2 regions of the Cellulomonas sp. PS-H5 genome follow, and region 1 is predicted to be linked to the other one. Evidence: riboswitches for the same ligand, from Rfam matches in the RefSeq annotation. Region 1 holds a riboswitch; the other holds the start of a gene.
What was found. A riboswitch is a leader RNA that binds a small molecule or an ion and turns the genes downstream of it on or off. The one in region 1 is predicted to bind cyclic di-AMP.
Positions count from the first base shown of each region.

Region 2: it holds a riboswitch for cyclic di-AMP, as region 1 does, so the genes downstream of both, J5O08_RS13560 (C40 family peptidase) here and J5O08_RS10350 (C40 family peptidase) in region 1, are expected to answer to the same signal.

Region 1 covers NZ_JAHVCI010000021.1:35,490-45,422, forward strand. The annotation lists gene J5O08_RS10315 (ATP-binding protein) at 1-562, opposite strand, end outside; gene J5O08_RS10320 (response regulator transcription factor) at 625-1,347, opposite strand; gene J5O08_RS10325 (hypothetical protein) at 1,471-1,881, shown strand; gene J5O08_RS10330 (CueP family metal-binding protein) at 2,011-2,586, shown strand; gene J5O08_RS10335 (hypothetical protein) at 2,764-2,985, shown strand; gene J5O08_RS21615 (M23 family metallopeptidase) at 2,982-4,403, shown strand; gene J5O08_RS21620 (D-alanyl-D-alanine carboxypeptidase family protein) at 4,446-5,009, shown strand; cyclic di-AMP (ydaO/yuaA leader) riboswitch at 5,134-5,312, shown strand; gene J5O08_RS10350 (C40 family peptidase) at 5,312-6,103, shown strand; gene trxB (thioredoxin-disulfide reductase) at 6,305-7,363, shown strand; gene arsB (ACR3 family arsenite efflux transporter) at 7,360-8,469, shown strand; gene J5O08_RS10365 (metalloregulator ArsR/SmtB family transcription factor) at 8,466-9,494, shown strand; gene J5O08_RS10370 (arsenate reductase ArsC) at 9,513-9,933, shown strand, end outside.
Region 2 covers NZ_JAHVCI010000035.1:9,436-19,368, reverse strand. The annotation lists gene J5O08_RS13580 (hypothetical protein) at 1-785, opposite strand, end outside; gene J5O08_RS13575 (Lrp/AsnC family transcriptional regulator) at 1,126-1,602, shown strand; gene J5O08_RS13570 (universal stress protein) at 1,688-2,659, opposite strand; gene J5O08_RS13565 (HNH endonuclease) at 2,786-3,295, opposite strand; gene J5O08_RS13560 (C40 family peptidase) at 3,517-4,308, opposite strand; cyclic di-AMP (ydaO/yuaA leader) riboswitch at 4,311-4,479, opposite strand; gene J5O08_RS13555 (metal-dependent transcriptional regulator) at 4,704-5,402, opposite strand; gene serC (phosphoserine transaminase) at 5,491-6,630, shown strand; gene J5O08_RS13545 (LPXTG cell wall anchor domain-containing protein) at 6,768-7,520, opposite strand; gene J5O08_RS13540 (DUF4012 domain-containing protein) at 7,922-9,703, opposite strand; gene J5O08_RS13535 (MFS transporter) at 9,788-9,933, opposite strand, start outside.

The DNA.
Region 1 (9,933 bases):
CGGCGCGGGTGACCGCGGCGAGGTCGCTGGCGAGTCGGGTCAGGCGCTGGGCCTGGTCGTTCAGAACGGTGATCGTCTCGGTGTCCAGGACGCGCACGCCGTCCTCAAGCGCTTCGACGTAGGCGGTGAGGGTCGCCGCCGGGGTTCGCAGCTCGTGGGCGACGTCGGTCAGCAGCCGCTCACGCAGTCGTTCGTCGGCTTCGAGGTGGGCGGCCATGGTGTTGAACGACCCAGCAAGCTGGTCGAACTCGACACCGATGCCCGGCAGCGGGACCCGGGCGTCGAACCGGCCGGAGCCGACCTGCGCGGCGGCGCGGGCCATCTGGGAGACCGAGCGCCCCACACGGCGCGTCAGGACCACGCTGACCGTCAGGGCGGTGACGCCCGCGACGACCATCGCCAGGCCGAGGGCGATGGTGCTCGCCGACTGGAACGCCTCTTCGATGTGCAGGTCGGCGAGCTCGTGGTCGGCGATGTTGGCCTGCACCAGGTGCTCGTGGAACAAGGCCGGCCCCACGAGCGTCGCCACCAGCCAGGCCGTGGCCGCGGCGGCCACGAGCACCAGGACGATCGAGACCAGCAGCCGCCGCCCGATGCTGCCGGGGCCGATCGCCTCGCGCGTCCTCATCCGGGTCCCATCCGGTACCCCACCCCGCGGACGGTGCGCACGAACCGTTGCTGCTGAGCGGTGTCCTTGAGCTTGCGGCGCACGTGCAGCACGTGGACGTCGACCAGGTGCTCGTCGCCCACCCAGCCCTCGCCCCAGACGGCGCGGATCAGCGCGGGCCGGGAGAACACGACGCCGGGTCGCGAGGCCAGCGCGGCCAGCACGTCGAACTCCAAGCGGGTCAGGACGACCGGCTCGCCGTCGACCTCGACCTCGCGCGCGTCCAGATCCAGGACGAGGCCACCGACGGTGACCCTGCGGGTCTCGACCGGCGCGGAGCCCTGGTCTGCAGGAGCGGCTCGGCGCGGGCGACGCAGCATGACGCGGATCCGGGCCATCAGCTCCCGCGGGCTGAACGGCTTGGTCATGTAGTCGTCCGCCCCCACGGACAGCCCGATCAAGGTGTCGACCTCGTCGCTGCGCGCGGTGAGCATGACGACGTAGCAATCGGAGAACGTGCGCAGCTGCCGGCAGATCTCCACGCCGTCGACCCCCGGCAGCCCGAGGTCGAGGACCACCACGTCCGGGTCGACCTCACGCAGCAGGGCGACCGCGGCGCTGCCGTCGTGGCACAAGGACACCTCGAAGCCCTCCCGCTCGAGGTAACCGCCGACGACGGAGGCCAGCGCCTGCTCGTCGTCGATCACGACGGCGCGCATCGTGGCCTCGGGCGGTGTCATGCGGCCATTGTGGCCAGGAGCCCGCACCTCGACGAGCACCGCGCGGATCGTGTGGGAACTTCCTGATCGAAACTTCATCGACCGGGGACGTCCTCGCGCGCCCGCGCCTCGTATCGTCGTCCGGTGCCTGATACCCCCACCGAGCCCGCCCGGGAGGCCACCCTTCCCGGACTGACCGCCTGCTCGCTGTGCGCGGGCGAGACACTGGGGCACCGCGACCCGATGCCGGGCGGTCAGATGGCACGGCTGCGGGCGGTGGCCGAGCGCGGCGCTGCCCGCCTGACGTTCGTGGAGTGCCTCGACGAGTGCGAACGCGGCGACGTCGTCGTGGCCCGCCCCTCGGGCACATGCCGACGCGCTGGAGCAGCGCCCGTGTGGTTCGAGCGCCTGGCGGGCGACCACCAGACCCGGGCGCTCGAAGACTGGCTGCGTGCCGGTGGTCCGGGTGCCAGAGCCGTCCCGCCCGCGCTCTCGGAGCACGTGATCCACCGCGGGTCCGAGGCCCCCGACGTCGTGGCATCGACAACTCACTGACATCGACGCCGTCGCACACTGACCCACCTCGCCGACGCACCGAGAGGTTCGCTGCCTCGATACCCGGGGCGGCGTCCCGGGACTTCGTGCCCACCTCGGTCGAACCGACGGCTTTCTACGCTGGAGAACATGAGGCTCACCCACCGACCCCGCCTGCTCGCCTCCGTGGCGCTCACCGCCCTGGTTCTCGCCGGTTGCGCGGCCCAGCCGGAAGCCGCCGGCGACGCGCCAGCGACCGCTGTCGAGACGTGGGCCGAGCTGGACGCCACGGAGCTGATCGATCAGCTCGAGGCGATGCCCCTGGACGAGCGACCCCAGGACGTGCTGGCATCCATCCGCCAGGACGAGGTCCTGCTGTCCTCGCCGGACGGGTCGCAGGACGTCTCGGTCCCGATTGAGGAAGGGCACTACCTGTCGATCGCGCCGTACGTCGACCGGACGCACGACTGCTACTTCCACTCGCTGACCACCTGCACCGGCGAGATGGGCGGCGAGGAGATCACGGTGCAGATCGTCGACGACAGCACCGGTGAGGTGTACGTCGACGAGACGACCCGCGCCCACGACAACGGGTTCGTCGGATTCTGGCTCCCGCGCGACATCGGCGCCACGGTCACGGTCACCGCCGCCGGCCGCAGCGCCCAGGCCAGTGTCGCGACCGGCGGCGAGGACCTGACGTGCCTGACCAGCCTGCAGCTCACCTGACCGACACCGCGGTGCGCACCGCGCCTTCCTGAGGGCGCGACTCGGTCCGGCTCGGCGATCTTGATCGAATCTTCATCGTCCGCCAGAGGAGACTTGACGCGCGTTGTCGACAGTTGAGGGCATGCACGTACCTCACGACGGTCACCGGTCTGGCGGCGGCCCAGCATGTGGTGCCAGATGAGCCCCGCCGGCTGGGCGGTCATGGCCGCCGCCTGGTTCACCCTGATCACGCTGGCCGTGTGGGGCGTGTCCCGGCTGTTCCCCACGCGTGCCGCCAGCAGTCCGCGTGCGGCGCTCGATGAGTGGCTCGCGTCGGGGACGATCGACGCCGAGATGTACGGCCGCCTGCGCGCGGACCTGGACACCGCGGGACCCAACCGCTCGAGCCGCCCGTGGTGAGCGCCCCCACCCGTCGGTCGCGAGCCGCGGCCACGGGCCGTCCTCGCGCGTTCGCGACGGCAGCCCTGGCCGCGGTCATGGTCGTGGCGGTGCTGCTGCCCGCTGGGCCGGCCGCCGGTGACACCACCGACGACCAGGCACGCGCGGCACAGCAGCGTGCCGAGGCTGCTCAGCGTCAGTACGAGGACGCGCAGGAGTCGGTCGAGGACCTGTCTGCGGAGCTGGCGCAGGCCGTACTGACCCTGGAGGAGACGAAGGCACGCCTGCCCGCAGCCCAGGCGGCGCTCGACGAGGCGACTCGGACTGCAGACGCCGCCCGGCGCCAGGCCACGCTCGCGCGCACCCGCCTGGAGGACGCCAGCGACGTGCGCGCCTCGCTGGTCGCCCAGATTGAGCAGGACTCCACCCGGACCGCCGAGGTGCGCGCCACCGTCGCCGAGCTCGCCCGCGCCGCCTACCAGGGGCGGTCGCGTTCCTCCGGTCTGGAGATCGCGGTGGGCGCCAGCTCGGTCGAGGACTTCCAGGCGCGGTCGTTCACCGCGTCCACGGCCCAGCGGATGCAGGCACGCACGCTCGAGGAGCTGACCGAGCTCGAGGCAGCCGGCCGCAGCAACGAGTCCCGGCTGCAGTCCGTGGTCGAGACCCTCGACGAGCTCGAGCAGGAAGCCGAGCGCGATGCCCGCGCGGCCGACGACGCCCTGGCAGCCCAGCGCGAGCAGAACGCGGCCCTCGACCGGGCCGTGGCCGACCAGACGGCGGCCGCCCAACGCATCGAGGGCATGAAGGGCCAGGCTGAGGCGGAGCAGGCCGCAGCCGACGCCGCCCGGGCCGACGCGGACGCCGAGATCGCGCGGATCGCGGTGCAGCAGGAGGCCGAAGCGGCAGCCGCGGCCGCGGCTCGGCCGGCACCCGCGAACCCTGCGCCACCGCAGCCGGCCGCTCCGGGGAAGCCGGGGCCGGCCGCTCCGCCCGCTGCCCCTCCAGCACCGCCGGCGGTCGAGTCCGGCGCGCTGTTCTCGAACCCGACGTCGATCCAGCCGATGTACGTCACGTCGAACTACGGCATGCGGCTGCACCCGATCCTGGGCTACACGCGCCTGCACGCCGGGATCGACCTGCGCACGTACTGCAACACACCGCTGTATGCCCCGCGCGACGGCACCGTGCAGTGGGCCGAGTGGCGCAACGGGTTCGGCAACCAGGTGATGCTCAACTACGGCACCATCAGCGGGCAGTCGCTGATGAGCTCCTCGAACCACTTGACCCGCTCGGTGGTCCGCGCCGGGCAATCCGTGACGCGCGGCCAGCTCATCGGGTATTCCGGCAACACCGGCCTGTCCGGAGCGTGCCACCTGCACTTCGAGGTCTACGTCGGCGGCAAGACCGTCGACCCCGCACCCCTGCTCGGGCTGCGATGACCACCACCAGCACCCCCTGCGCGACACCGGAAGGAGGACCGCGTGGACGGCATCACCGCGACCAGCGCCCGCATCCTTGAGATCCGCCAGCTCATCGGCGCCACCACACCCCGCCTCGTGAAGCCGGCGGGGGGCTCGGGCGACGCGTTCGCGGCGGCGCTCTCGGCGGCCGTCGACGACACGACCCCCAGCCCTTCCACGGCCCGCAACGCCCAGGGCGTGCCCGCCGACCTCGCGGCCTACGGCAACGGGAAGATCCCGAGCGACGCACTTTCCGAGGTCGGGAGCACCGGACACCGGCTGTGGGCGCCCGCAAGCCAGGCCCTCGACCAGCTGATGACCGCCGCCGAGCGCGACGGGATCGACGTCGGCATCACCGACTCCTACCGGTCGTACGACGCCCAGGTCGATGTCGCCCGCCGCAAGGGCCTGTACTCCCAGGGCGGCCTGGCGGCCCAGCCCGGCACCAGCCCGCACGGCTGGGGCGTGGCCGTCGACCTCGATCTGGACGACGCCGCTCAGAGGTGGATGCGCGCGAACGCGGGGCGGTTCGGGTTCGTCGAGGACACCCCACGCGAACCGTGGCACTGGGTCTACAAGACGTGAGACCGCAGCACCCGCTGCAGTCGCCAGGACGGACCAGGGAGGACTGAGACCACACCACCGCACGACCTCCGGGCCACGCCCGGAGCAGCACCGTCATCAACGCGCTCAGGGGCAGATCTGAGCGACCGGGTGGACGCCGAGTCCTGCCACCACCCGGATCATCTCGACCACGCATGGCAGGAACGGGGGAACCACCGATCGTCGGGCACGCAGGTGCCCTCGGGGTGAAGCCGGTCCACGGACCGGCCGGGCGTCTCCCGCCCGAACCCGACAGCTCACCCCGCAGGCGGCAGGAGACATCCATGCCTTCACGCCACACGACCTCCGCGCGGCACCGCGCGGACGGCCGAGCACACACCTTGCTCACGGACGCCCGCCTCACCGCGGCGCACCACCTGTCCAGCACCACCCGGCGCACCGGCGCCGCCGTCGCCTCGTCCGGCCTGGCGGTGTCGCTCCTCGCGGCACCCGCCCTCGCCGACGACGAGGTCCGGACCACCGCCGTGGACGTCTCGGCCCTGACCGCCTCCGCCCGTGCCATCGTCGAGGCCGCCCCGGTCGTCGCCTCGCCCGCGGAGGCCTCCTGGACGTTCGAGAACCCGGCCGCGACCGCCGTCACCCCGCCGCCGCCCCCGCCGCCCGTCGTCGAGGAGGAGCCCGAGCCCGAGGCACCGGCGAGCAGGTCGCGATCGGCACAGCCCGAGGCGCCGGCCGCCGAGCCCGCTCCCGCGGCCGTCGGCGCCCCGGCGCCGGCCAGCGCGAACGGCAGCGCCATCGTCGAGATCGCCTCGAGCCTGGTCGGGATCCCGTACGTCTGGGGCGGCACGACCCCGTCCGGGTTCGACTGCTCCGGGTTCACCTCCTACGTCTACGCGCAGGTGGGGATCAAGCTGCCCCGCACGTCCGGCGACCAGCGGTACGCCGGCGTCGAGGTTCCGCGCGACCAGGCCCAGCCCGGTGACCTGATCTGGTCGCCGGGGCACATCTCCATCTACGCCGGCGGGAACCTGCAGGTCGACGCGCCCACCCCCGGCAAGAGCATCCAGATCCGCGAGATCTGGCAGTCCAACCCGAAGTTCATCCGCGTCGGGTAGCGCGCTGGGGCCGCACCCCGCCTGCGGGGTGCGGCCCGCGCCGCCGCCATCTGACTTACTCGGCCCCTGACTTCGAACAGCAGTGGATGCCCCTGGGGCGAACGTCGCTGGCTGCAACTCGGATGCCGTCGCCGGAGCGCCTCGGGAAAGCAAGGTCGACGGCGGCTTTCGTACTGTTTTGATGTGTGTCAACATAGAGACATGTCGAACCAAGCCCCCGTCCGCGACATCGTCATCGTCGGCTCCGGCCCCGCCGGGTACACCGCCGCGATCTACGCGGCGCGCGCGGGCCTGGCCCCCTACGTGGTGGCCGGGTCGGTGACCGCCGGCGGCGCCCTCATGAACACGACGGACGTCGAGAACTTCCCCGGGTTCCCCGACGGCATCCTGGGCCCCGACCTCATGGACAACCTGCAGAAGCAGGCCGAGCGGTTCGGCGCCGAGGTGCTCTGGGACGACGCCGTCGAGCTCGACCTCGCCGGCCCGGTGAAGACGATCGTGACCGGCGGCGGCGAGACCATCCGCGCCCGCGCCGTCATCCTGTCGACCGGCTCCGCGTACCGCGAGCTCGGCCTGGACGACGAGAAGCGGCTCTCCGGCCGCGGCGTCTCGTGGTGCGCGACCTGCGACGGGTTCTTCTTCCGCGACCAGGACATCATCGTGGTCGGCGGCGGCGACTCGGCCGTCGAGGAGGCCACCTTCCTCACCCGGTTCGGCAAGTCGGTGACGATCGTGCACCGTCGCGACGAGCTCCGCGCGTCGAAGATCATGGCCGACCGCGCCAAGAACGACCCGAAGATCCAGTTCGCGTGGAACTCCGAGGTCGTCGGGATCCACGGCGACGAGAAGGTCACCGGGGTCACCCTGCGCGACACCGTGACCGGCGAGACCCGCGAGCACGGCGCGACCGGCGTGTTCGTCGCGATCGGGCACGTGCCGCGCACCGAGCTCCTGGCGGGCCAGGTCGACCTGGACGAGAACGGCTACATCGTCGTCGAGGGCCGGTCCACCCGGACCAACCTGCCGGGCGTGTTCGCCGCCGGTGACGCGGTCGACCACACGTACCGCCAGGCGATCACCGCCGCCGGCTCGGGCTGCTCGGCCGCGCTCGACGCGCAGCACTACCTGGCCGCGCTCGGCGACGTGGACCCGGCCTCCCCGGCCGAGATCCCCGCCGCCGTCGAGCACGCCGACGTCGACGCCGCCGCCGCCCTTGACGCCCGGGTCGCGGACACGGCCGCTGCGGCGGTCGCTCGATGAGCGCGCAGGTGCCCGACCTGACCGCGACGCGCGGGCGGCTGTCGACGCTCGATCGGTGGCTGCCGGTCTGGATCGGCCTGGCGATGGTCGCCGGTCTTGCGCTGGGTCGATTCGTCCCGGCGCTCGGTGATGCGCTGGCCGAGCTCGAGGTCGGCGGGATCTCACTGCCGATCGCCCTCGGCCTGCTGGTGATGATGTACCCGGTGCTGGCCAAGGTCCGCTACGACCGGGTCGCGGCGGTGACCGGCGACAAGCGGCTGCTCGCGAGCTCGCTCGCGCTCAACTGGGTTGTCGGGCCTGCGCTGATGTTCGCGCTCGCCTGGGTGTTCCTGCCCGACCTTCCCGAGTACCGCACCGGCCTGATCATCGTGGGCCTGGCACGGTGCATCGCGATGGTCGTGATCTGGAACGACCTGGCCTGCGGCGACCGCGAGGCCGCGGCGGTGCTGGTCGCGATCAACTCGGTGTTCCAGGTCGTGGCGTTCTCGCTGCTCGGGTGGTTCTATCTGACCGTGCTGCCCGGCTGGCTGGGCCTGGACTCCGCCGGTTTGGACGTCTCGATCGGGCAGATCGCGGTCAACGTCCTGGTCTTCCTCGGCATCCCGCTGGCCGCCGGGTTCGCATCTCGGTGGGTCGGCGAGCGTTCCCGCGGCCGGGACTGGTACGAGGAGCGGTTCATCCCGCGCATCGGGCCGTGGGCGCTGTACGGGCTGCTGTTCACGATCGTGCTGCTGTTCGCCCTGCAGGGCGACGCCGTGACCTCCCGGCCGCTCGACGTGGCGCGGATCGCGCTGCCGCTGCTGGTGTACTTCGCGGTGATGTGGGGCGTCGGGATGCTCACCGGCCGGGGCCTGGGCCTGGGGTACGCCCGCTCGACCACGCTCGCGTTCACCGCGGCGGGCAACAACTTCGAGCTCGCGATCGCCGTCGCGATCGGCACGTTCGGCGCGACCTCCGGGCAGGCGCTGGCCGGCGTCGTCGGCCCGCTGATCGAGGTCCCGGTCCTGGTCGGGCTGGTCTACGTCTCCCTGTGGGCCGGCCGGCACTGGTTCACCGACACGGCTCGTCCCGCCACCACCGTCGCACCGCAGGAGGTCCGCTCATGACCACCACGACAATCACGACCGCCGACGCCGACGAGGGGTGCGCCCCGCAGTCCTCGCCCGCCGACCACGCGATGGGCCTGGACGCCGCGACCCAGGTCGCCGGGACCCTCAAGGCCCTCGGCGACCCGCTGCGCCTGCGGATGCTGTCGCTGATCGCGACGTCCCCGAACGGCGAGGCGTGCGTGTGCGACCTGGCCACGGTCGCAGAGGTCTCCCAGCCGACCGTCTCGCACCACCTGAAGCTGCTCAAGGACGTCGGGCTGCTGACGTCCGAGCGCCGCGGGACCTGGGTGTACTACCGGGTGCAACCCGCGCTGCGCGGAGCGGTCACCACCCTGCTGGACTCGTTCGCCCCGGTGGCGGCCGAGGCGGCGCACCTGTCCCCCCTGACCGGGCTGACCGACGCCGAGACCGCGCTCGCGCGGGTCGCGGACCGGCTCGCCGCCGCCTTCCCCGACCGCGACCCCGCCGCAGTGCTGACCGTGGTCCGCGAGTCCTACACCGGCCTGGCGCGCTCCTCGGCCGTTCGCTCGCACCTGGTGGTCAACACCGAGCGGTTCGCCCGCCAGCGCCTCACCGACGCCGCCCGCGCCCTGGACGCCGCGACGACCGCGCACCGCCCGCAGGTGCTGTTCGTGTGCGTCGCCAACGCCGGGCGGTCCCAGCTCGCCGCAGCCCTCCTGCACCACTACGCCGGCGACGCCGTCGTCGTCCGCTCGGCGGGTTCCTCGCCCGCCGGCGAGGTGCACCCCGGGGTCCGGCCGCTGCTCGCCGAGCTCGAGGCCGACGCAGAGGCGTTCCCCAAGCCGCTGACCGACGACGCCGTCCGCGCCGCGGACGTCGTCATCACCATGGGCTGCGGCGACACCTGCCCAATCCTGCCCGGCAAGCGGTACGAGGACTGGGTCGTCGGCGACCCCGCCCTGGCCTCCGACACCGGCGTGCGCGCCATCCGCGACGAGATCGACCGCCGCGTGCGTGGACTGCTCACCGACCTGCTGCCCGACCTCCCCCTGCCCGCCTGACTCCTGAGGAGACCCCCGATGAGCGAGACCACCAAGCCGTCCGCCCTGTTCGTCTGCGTCCATAACGCCGGCCGCTCCCAGATGGCCGCCGGCTACCTGCGGGCGCTGTCCGGCGGGGCCGTCGAGGTCCGCTCGGCCGGGTCGATGCCCGCCGAGCACATCAACCCGGTCGCCGTGGAGGCGATGCTCGAGGAGGGCATCGACATCCGAGCCGAGCGGCCGAAGGTCCTGACCACCGACGCGGTCAAGGCCTCCGACGTCGTCATCACCATGGGCTGCGGGGATGCGTGCCCGATCTTCCCCGGCAAGCGGTACGAGGACTGGGCGCTGGCCGACCCGGCCGGGCAGGGCATCGAGTCGGTCCGCCCGATCCGCGACGAGATCCGCGGCCGCATCCTGACCCTGCTGTCCGAGCTCGGGGTCGAGCCCGTCACCGCCT
Region 2 (9,933 bases), on a different contig from region 1:
GCGCCGGTGCCGTCGGCGGCCCGCTGCGCGGCGTCGGCCGCGGTGCGCAGGGCGGCGAGGGCGGCGTCGCCGGCGTGCGGGGACGCGTCCGCCGCGGTGCGCGCGGCGGTCACGACGGCGCCCGCGTCCCGTACCGCGTCCGCCACGAGCGCGTCGTACCGGGCGGTCGCCTGCGCGGCGCGGGCGTCGGCGAAGAACGCCTCGTCCGCGAGCTGCGCCGCGTACTCGGCCGCCACGCGCTCCCGGGCGTGCGCCCAGGCCGTGGCACGGGCGTCGGCGCGCAGCTGCACGACCACGCCGGCGGCGACCCCGCCGACCAGGGCGAGGCAGAGCGCGGTGACGGCGACCCCGCGGCCGCGGCCGGTGCGGGGGCGGGCACGGCGGGGCGTCCGGGTCGCGGCGTGGCCGGGCGCGCCGAGCGCGAACGGCGCACGCGCGGCAGGGACCTCGGCGGGCGGGGCGTCGAGGACGGGGACCGCCGGAGCGGGCGGGGCGTCGAGGACGGGGACCGCCGCAGCGGGCGGGGCGTCGAGCACGGCGGTCGCAGCCGCCGCAGACGGGGCGTCGGGCACGGCGGCCGCGGCCGCCGGCACGTCGAGCACCGCGGTCGCCGCGCGCGCGGTCGCGTCCGTGGTCGACGCCGCGCGCGTGCGCTGCGTGGGGATCGTCCCGGGTGCGGCCTCACGACGCGGGTCCTCGTCGCGCGGGCGCGGCTCCGTGGCGGGGCGGGCGGGCGGCGTCGTCGTGGTGCTCGGCGTCGTGGGGTCCGGGCGTCTGCCGGTCACCGGCATGACTGGTCCTTCCTCGGTGCGGTCGCTGGGCCCCCTGTCCCCGCTCCCATCGACCCCCCGCGGAAAGCGCTGAACGCCCGACCTGGGCGTTCACCCCCGCCTCGCCGTGAACCCGCAGGTCAGCCGATCCACGTCCCCCGCACGGGTGAACCGGCCACCCGGGTGGCGGTCACCCGGCTGCCGCAGGGCTCATCCGCGCCCGGACCCGTCCGCGCCGGCCGTGGCTCCGATGCCGCGCCCCTCGCCGGCCCCGCGCCGCGGCCCTGCGACGTGGCCCTGCGACCCGGGCCGGCGCGTGCCCACCGAGGTGCGCCCCGTGCGCGAGGATGGGCCCGTGCCCCCCACCCGTCCCGGCGACCTCGACCCCATCGACGAGGCGATCCTCCGCGAGCTGGCCGTCGACGCCCGTGCGTCCTACGCCGACATCGGGCACGTGGTCGCCCTGTCCGCGCCCGCGGTGAAGCGCCGGGTCGACCGGCTGCGGGAGCGCGGCGTCGTGCGGGGGTTCACGGTGCTGCTCGACCCGGCCGCGCTCGGCTGGGAGACGGAGGCGTTCATCGAGCTGTTCTGCCACGGCTCGACCAGCCCGGCCACGATGCGGGCGGGCGTCGAGCGCTACCCCGAGGTCGTCGCGGCGAGCACGGTCACCGGCGACGTCGACCTCGTGGTCCAGGTGCGCGCGCGGGACATGCGGCACCTGGAGCAGGTCGTCGAGCGCCTCGCGGCCGAGCCGTTCGTCGCGCGGACGCGGTCGACGATCGTCCTGTCGGCGCTCGTCCGCCGCCCGGACGTCCCCCCGCCCCCGGCCTGATCCGGCCCCGACCGGACCCGGTCCCGGGCGCCCGCCCCGGCCGACCCCGCGTCCGGCCGACCCCGCACCCGGCCGGTCCCGCGCCTCAGCCCGCGGCCTGCTCCGCCGACCCGCCGCCCGCCGCGGCCATCCGCTCCTGGCACCGGTTGGTCACGACCATCACCGGGCACGCCGCGTGGTGCAGCACCGCCTGGCTGGTGGACCCGAGCAGCAGCCCGGCGAACCCGCCGCGGCCGCGCGACCCGACGACGATGAGGTCGGTGGCCGTGGAGAACTCGGTGAGCAGCTCGGCGCCGGTGCCGTCGAGCACGACCCGCTTCACAGTCGTCCCGGGCCGGTCGGCGAGCGCGCGGTCCACGACGACGTTCAGCCCCTCGGTGACGTCGGCCAGCACCTGGGTCTGGTCGATCGTCGCCGGCAGCCACGCCATGACCCCGGAGCCGCTGCCGACGGGCACGCCGGCGACCGCGGTGAGCTCGGCGCCCCACGCCTCCGCCTCGTCGATCGCGTGCCGCAGGGCGAGGTCGGCCTGCGGGCTGCCGTCGACGCCCACGATCATCCGGCGCACCGGCCGCACGACCGGGGTCGACTCGTCCGCCGGGACGACGCCGCCGCGGCGCTGGTCCCGCAGCGGGACCACCACGGTCGGGCAGTAGGCGTGCGCGGGCAGCGTGGACGACACGGTGCCGAGCAGCCGGTCGGCGAACCCGCCCTTGCCCCGGGTGCCGACGACCGCGAGCGAGGCGTCCCGGGACATCTCGACGAGCACGGCCGCGGCGTCGCCGGTCGCGACGGTCGTGACGACCTCGAGCCCCGGCGCCTCCGCGCGCTGCCGCGCCTCGGACAGCACGGCGCGCGCGCCCTGCTGGATGGCGGTGTCGTCCAGGGCGGCGTACCCGCCGTCCAGCGACGCCGCCGTGAACGACGGCAGCGTGTACGAGCACACGACGTGCAGCGTCCGGCCCCGCGTCCGGGCCTCCGCCGCGGCCCAGTCGAGGGCGTGCATGCTCGCCGCCGACCCGTCCACGCCGACCAGGATCTCCGCGTCCCGCTTCATCGCCACGACCTCCTCCGGTGCACGTCCCAGTGTGCCCCCGATCATGCCCGTTCCGCACTCGCCGTGGGGTCCGGCGTGGCGTGGACTTGACGGAGGCTTGGGGCGACGGGCGCGCGGCGCGCCGCGTCAGGCGGCCAGGTAGGGCGACCAGGCCGGCTCGTCGACCGCCGCCCCGTGCAGGAACGCCGTCGCGCCCCGGGGGGCGGACGGCGTCCAGGCGAGCTCCCAGCCGATCTCATGCAGCAGGTGATCGGCCTTGCGGTGGTTGCACCGGCGGCAGGCCGCGACGACGTTGCCCCACTCGTGCCGCCCGCCGCGCGAGCGCGGGTGCACGTGGTCGACCGTGTCGGCGTGCGCGCCGCAGTACGCGCACCGGTGGTCGTCGCGCTGCAGCACCGTCCGGCGGGTCGGCGGCAGCGGGCGGCGCATCGGCACGTGCACGTACCGGGTCAGCGACAGGACGACCGGCAGGGGCACCGCGACGTGCTCGGAGTGCAGCACGCGGCCGTCGGACTCGAGCACGGTGGCCTTGCCGGACATCACGAGCGTCACGGCGCGGGGCAGGCCGACGACGCACAGGGGCTCGAGGCTGGCGTTCAGGAGCAGCGTCCTGGGTGGGGCGGGCAGCAGCAGCACGGCGTCACTCCTGGGTCCTCGGGGACCCGCCTGGCTGGCGGGCCCGCTGGGGGAGGCAAGCAAGAGCAGGGTACGCGCACCTGGCCGGAGTGACCCCATCGTTTGTGCCGCACGTCACGTCGCCCGCCCGGCGCCCGGCGCGGACGCGCGGCCCGGGGACGACGCGACCCCCACGGCCGCGCGGGCCGTGGGGGTCGGGTCGGGAGATGCTGCGGAGCGTGTCAGCCGATGCGGATGAACGTCGGGTTGCTCTGCCAGATGCTGCGGAACTGGATCGTCTTGCCCGGGCGGGGCGAGTCGATCTGCTGGTCGCCGCCGGCGTAGATCGAGATGTGGCCGGGGCTCCAGATCAGGTCGCCGGGCTGGGCCTCGGACGCGGAGACCACGGTGCCGGCCGCCTTGATCGCGGACGACGTGCGCGGCAGGGAGATGCCGAGCTGCGCGTAGACGTAGGACACGAAGCCCGAGCAGTCGAAGCCGGCCGGGGTGGTGCCGCCGGAGACGTACGGGACGCCCACGTAGCGGGCGGCGACCTCGAGCACGGCGTTGCCGGCGACCGACTGCGGGACCGCGGCGGCGGCGACCTCGGCCGTCGCGGTGGCGGTCTCGGCGGTGGCGGCGCGCTGCGCAGAGCGGGAGGTGGTGGTGGTGCGCACCGGCTCCGGCTCGGGCTCGGGCTCCGGGACGACGGCCGTGACGGCCGGGGTCTCGAACGACCACGCGGCGTCCGCGGGGGCCGTGACGACCGGCGCGGTCTCGAGGACCGTCTTCGCCGAGGCCGTCAGGGCGGCGGTGTCGACCGACGGCAGCGCGGCCTGGTCGCCGGAGGCGGTCGCGGCGTTGGCGGCCGGGACGGCGACCGCGGAGACCATGAGCCCCGTGGTGGCCGCGACGACGGCGGTGCGGCGACCGGCCAGGGCGAGGGTGCCCGTGGCGGCGGTGGCGAGATCGGTCAGGGGGGTGACGGGGCGACGCGCGGAACGGTGTCGAGCGCGCACAGCACTAGCGGTCACGTACAGCCTCTCCTGGCGCCTACGAGGTGAGCTGTCGGGTTCGGGTCGGAGATACCCGGCCGCGATCCGCTCCCGGTCACCCGGTCGCGTCACGCGGCTTCACCCCAAGGACACCGTCTCCGGTGCCCGCATGTGGTTCCCCCGCCCCTGCCGGCGAAGTGTGTACGGAACCTCGGGCGGCGGCAGGGCTCGGCGTACCGTCCAAGGGCTCGAGCGGAGGAGGGTTCCGACGAGCAGGACCGAAGGTACCCGACCCCCGAGCCGATTGTCACGTTCCGGTCACGGACTGTTTCCCGGCCCCGAGAGAGCGCTCACATCGCCCAGCAGGTCACCGACGCGCGAGGGCCCCGCGGGTGGCGTGCGCCACAGCCCGCGGGGCCCTCTCCGGACGTCGGTCAGGAGGTGCGGAGGAAGACGTGCCGCGCGACCTCCTGCGGCAGGTCCAGCACGGTCTCCGCGCCCGGGGCGCCGACCGTCACGGTGTTGCCGTTCTTCTCCACCGCGATCTCGTTCCCGGGCCGCACGCCGGCCTGGGACAGCCGCGCGAGCAGCTCGACGTCCGTCTGGATCGGCTCGCCCAGCCGCGCCACGACGCCCTTGGTCGCGCCGCCGGCCTCGACCGCGACGGTGACCACCGGGGTCACGCCGTCGAGGAAGCCGACCGGGGTGCGCTCCTCGCCGATCTCGTCGAGGCCGGGGATCGGGTTGCCGTACGGGTCGAAGTGCGGGTGGTCGAGCAGCCCGGCCAGGCGCCGCTCGACGCGCTCGCTCATGACGTGCTCCCAGCGGCACGCCTCCTCGTGCACGTACTCCCAGTCGAGCCCGATGACGTCGGTCAGCAGGCGCTCGGCCAGGCGGTGCTTGCGCATCACGCGCATGGCCTTGCTCTGGCCGGTCTCGGTCAGCTCGAGGTGCCGGTCGCCGGACACGACCAGGAGCCCGTCGCGCTCCATCCGGGCGACGGTCTGCGACACCGTGGGGCCGCTGTGCCCGAGGCGCTCGGCGATGCGGGCGCGCAGCGGGGTGATGCCCTCCTCGGTGAGCTCGTAGATCGTCTTCAAATACATCTCGGTCGTGTCGATCAGGTCACTCACGCCGGTGCCCTCCTGTCGTGCGCGGACGTCCGTCCACAGGCTAGTCGGCTCCGGCCCCGCGCGGACGCGCCTGGGTATCGTGCGGCTCGTGACCGCGACCACGCCGCCCGCCGTGACCATCCCGGACCACCTGCTGCCCGCCGACGGGCGGTTCGGCTCCGGCCCGGCCAAGGTGCGCGACGCGCAGGTGCGCGCGCTGGCCGCCGCCGGGCGCACCCTGCTCGGCACGTCGCACCGCCAGCCGCCGGTGAAGCACCTCGTGGGCCGGGTGCGGGCCGGGCTCGGCGAGCTGTTCTCGCTGCCCGACGGCTACGAGGTCGCGCTCGGCAACGGCGGGTCGACGGCCTTCTGGGACCTCGCGACGCTCTGCCTGGTCGAGCGCCGGTCGGCGCACGCGGTGTTCGGGGAGTTCGGCTCGAAGTTCGCCGCCGCCGCGGCGCGGGCGCCGTTCCTCGACGAGCCGGTGCTGACGTCGGTCGCCCCCGGGACGTCGGCGGTCCCGGCCCTCGCCGACGGCGTCGACGCGTACGCCTGGCCGCACAACGAGACGTCCACCGGTGCCGTGGCCCCGGTCCGCCGGGTGCCGGGCTCGGCCGACCAGAGCGCCCTGGTGCTCGTCGACGCGACCTCGGGCGCCGGCGGGCTCGCCGTGGACGTGTCGCAGACGGACGCGTACTACTTCGCGCCGCAGAAGTCGTTCGCGTCCGACGGCGGCCTGTGGCTCGCGGTGCTGTCCCCCGCCGCGATCGAGCGCGCCGCCCGCGTCGAGTCGTCGGGCCGCTGGGTGCCGGAGTTCCTGTCGCTCACGACGGCCGTGCAGAACTCGCGCGCGGACCAGACGCTCAACACCCCGGCGATCGCGACGCTCGTGCTGCTGGCCGAGCAGGTCGACTGGATGCTCGCGAACGGCGGCCTGGCGTGGTGCGCCGAGCGGACCGCGACCTCCGCCGGCCACCTGTACGGCTGGGCCGAGGCCCGCGACTGGGCGTCGCCGTTCGTCGCCGACCCGGAGCAGCGCTCGCCCGTCGTCGGCACCATCGACCTGGCCCCCGAGATCGAGGCGCCGACCGTCGCGAAGATCCTCCGCGCGCACGGGATCGTCGACGTCGAGCCGTACCGGAAGCTCGGGCGGAACCAGCTCCGGGTCGCGATGTTCCCGGCGGTGGAGCCGGACGACGTGCTCGCGCTCACGGCCTGCCTCGACCACGTGGTCGACCGCCTCGTCTGACCCGGGCGCGGGGGGGGGGCGCGGGGGCGGCCCGCCCGGCCCGCCCCCCCCCCCCCCCCCCCCGGGGGCCCCCCGCCCCGCGGCCCCCGGGCGCGGGGGCGGCCGCCGGGGCCGGCCCCGGCGTCCTCCGCCGCCCGTCAGCCCTCGTGGCGCCGGCGACGCACCGGGATCGCGACCAGCACCCCGCCGACCAGCAGGAGCAGGCCAGCCGCGAGCAGCAACGGCGTCGCGTTCGCGCCGGTGACCGCGAGCACCGCCGAGGCCGCCTGCACGTCCTCGGGCGCGGCGAGCACGTCCGACGTGACGACCACGCCCGCGACCTGCGACTGCGGCGGGTTCGCGCACACCGCGGAGGCCGGCGGGTACGAGACCACCGTCGAGGCGCTCGGGTTGACCTCGAAGGTCACCTCGATCTGCGGCCGGGTGTAGTCGTACGCGTCGTGCTCGGTCCACGACCCGTCCGGCAGCTGCGTCCAGCCCGGCCAGTCGACGACCACGCCGTCCACGACGACGGTCCCCGGCCAGTAGACCTGCCCGCTGAGCGGCAGCCCGGACTGCACCAGGTCCTCGCCGCCGGGGTTGTGCCAGGTGATCGTCACGGTCGAGCTGGACGTGCCGACGGGCTCGACCGCGTAGGACAGCGCGGGCGCCGACGCGAGGCACACCGCCTCCGCGCGGGCGATGCCGAGCTCGCACCGGGTGGGCGGGGCGTAGCCGTCGGCGGGGACGTCGGTCGGGTTCTCGCAGTCGCCGATCGTCACCGCGGGGGCCGGGGTCACCGGGGCCGCGACGGCGGGGACCGTGGGCGCCGCGAGCGCCGGGGCGACCGGGCCGAGGACGGCGGCGGCCGCCGCGACCAGGCCGATCAGGATGCGTCGCCGGTGTGCCATGTGCTCCCCCAAGGACCGGGCGCCCGGCGTCGTTGCCGGACTCGGGTCCGATTCGTACAAATCGGACATTTCGGTCATGGTAGGCACGCGATCGGCAGACGCGCGCGGCCGCCGGGGGTGGAAGTTCCGCGTCATCACGCGGATGTCGCCGGGTCAGAGGTGGCTCGACGCAAAGGCGGGTGGCCTGACCTGCGCGGGGGCCGGGGCGCCCGTCCAGCGGGGGCCGCCGGGGCGGCGCCGGAGCGGCGGGTGAAATCACGCCGTCGGGCGACAGCGCGGGACGGGCCCGGCGCGGGCACGGCGCTGTCACGCCGCAGGCACGGCGCGGCACCGCGCGCACCGCGGACCGATGGCAGGCCGTTCCGGGGCACGACGCGCGCCCCCTCGGGTGCCCGAGCGCGTCAGCCGGCCGGGCACTCCCCCGTCACGACGCCCGGCCCGGTGAGCGTCGGGGTGGTCCACACGGTCAGCGCCCCGCCGGGCGCGGGGACGCGCACGCTGTACGTCTCCGCGGACCCGGGCGCGAGCCGCGACGTCAGCACCGCCACGTCCCGCCGCGCGGTGGACGCCTGCTGCCCACCGACCACCACCCCGTCGCGGGACACCGGCCCCACCCGGCCGTCGCGCGGCGACCAGAACGACACGTTGGTCGCCAGCCAGCCCGCGGGCACGCCCGAGCGGCCGTCACCCAGCACCTGCGCCGGGTAGCCCGCCACGTCGGCCGGCGGCCGGTAGTCGAGCGCGAGGTCCACCCGGGCCGTCGGCTCGGCGGTGCCGCAGCCCGCCATCGTCACCGTGACCGTCGTCGTGAGGTCGTAGTCGAGCTTGCCGGCGGTGGCGTCGTCGAGGAAGAGCCCGAGCGCCCCGCCGACCCGCCCCGTGGGGGTCGCGGCGTCGCCGGTGAGGAACGCGCCGCCGAGCGGAGTGCGCGCGAGGACGGCCTGGTCCGCGGGGTCGGCGGTCCACAGCGCCACCCGGCGCTCGTCCACCGCGTCGAGCAGGGTCTGACCGGCCACGCGCGCGGTCGCCGGGTCGGCGGTCGCGTCGCGCAGCACCGCGAACGCCGCCGTCGCCACCTGCGCGTAGAACGCGTCGCCCCACCGCGGGTCGCCGTACGCCAGGTACGCGTCGCGCAGCAGGGCCTGCAGCAGGGTGTCCCCGCCCAGCTCCTCGCCGTCGGCCTGCACCGTGCGCCCGGTCGCGGACAGCAGGTCGGCCACTACCACCGGGTCGGTCGCGATGACGCCGTCGACCACCTGGCCCGTCGACTGCTCCCAGAACGCCGCCGCGAGCGCCGCGGCCCGCGGGAAGTCGGGGACGAGCACGGAGTCCTGCACCCAGCGCCCCGGCCGGTCGCCGTACAGCGTGGCCTCGGCGTCGGACAGCGGCAGCGCGGGCGCGGCGAGCTCCGGCAGGTCGACGGTGCTGCGCTGGCCCACCAGCCCGACCGCGCCGTCCGCGACCTGGAGCACGGCCACCGCGCCGACGATGCCGCCCTGCGCCCGCAGCTCCGCCGGGTTGAGCGAGAGCAGCAGGTAGGTGCGCGGGCCGTCCGCGCCGAGCAGGTCGGGCAGCACGGCGGCGACCTCGCCGACGGCCTGCAACGACCCGGCCGCCCCGTCGAGCGCGGTCCGCAGCTGCGTGACCGGGCCCGCGACGGGGCCGACGAGCCGGTCGGGGTCGAGCGTCGCGAGCTCCGCGCGCAGCGTGTCGACCACCGTCGCGGCCCGCGCGGCGGCGGGGGCGGCGGTGGCGACCGGGGCCAGGTCGACCCAGCCCGCGGGCACGGCCTCCGCGGGCTGCGCGCCCGCGTCGACCACCGCGCCGAGGGCGGTCAGCAGGTCGGGCGCGGCGTCGTGGGCCAGTCGGTCGGCGGCGGTCGCGACGACGGCCACGGCCCGGAGGTCGTCGCCGAGGAGCGGGAGGTGCTCGGCGAGCCGCCACACCGGGTCGTCCACCGCGTCGGCCGCGCGGGCGGCGGCGTCCTGCGCCCCCGGCAGCCGGGCCTCGAGCGCCGGGACGTCGAGCGCGTCGGCCTCCCCGCGGGCGCCGTCCGCCGAGGCCTGCAGGTCCCGCAGGGCCGTGCCCGCCTGGTAGACCCGGAACGCCAGCCAGCCGCCGAGCAGGAGCGCGCCCGCGAGCAGCGTCGCCACCGCGAGGAGCACCCGTCGTCGGACTGCCATCCGTCGATCGTCACATATCGGACAAATCGGGCAAGGGTTCGGGCGCGGGTTCACCCGCTCGGGACGGGGTGGAGCGGCGGGCCGCTACAGCGCCGCGTCCGCCGCCTCGCGCGCCGCGACCTGGTCGACCCCGCGCCGCGGGGCCGGGACCTCCGGGTGCAGCACCTCGAGGTGCGGGCGGCTGAGCAGCCGGTACCGCACCTGCACCTGCCAGCGCTTCCGCGCCCACA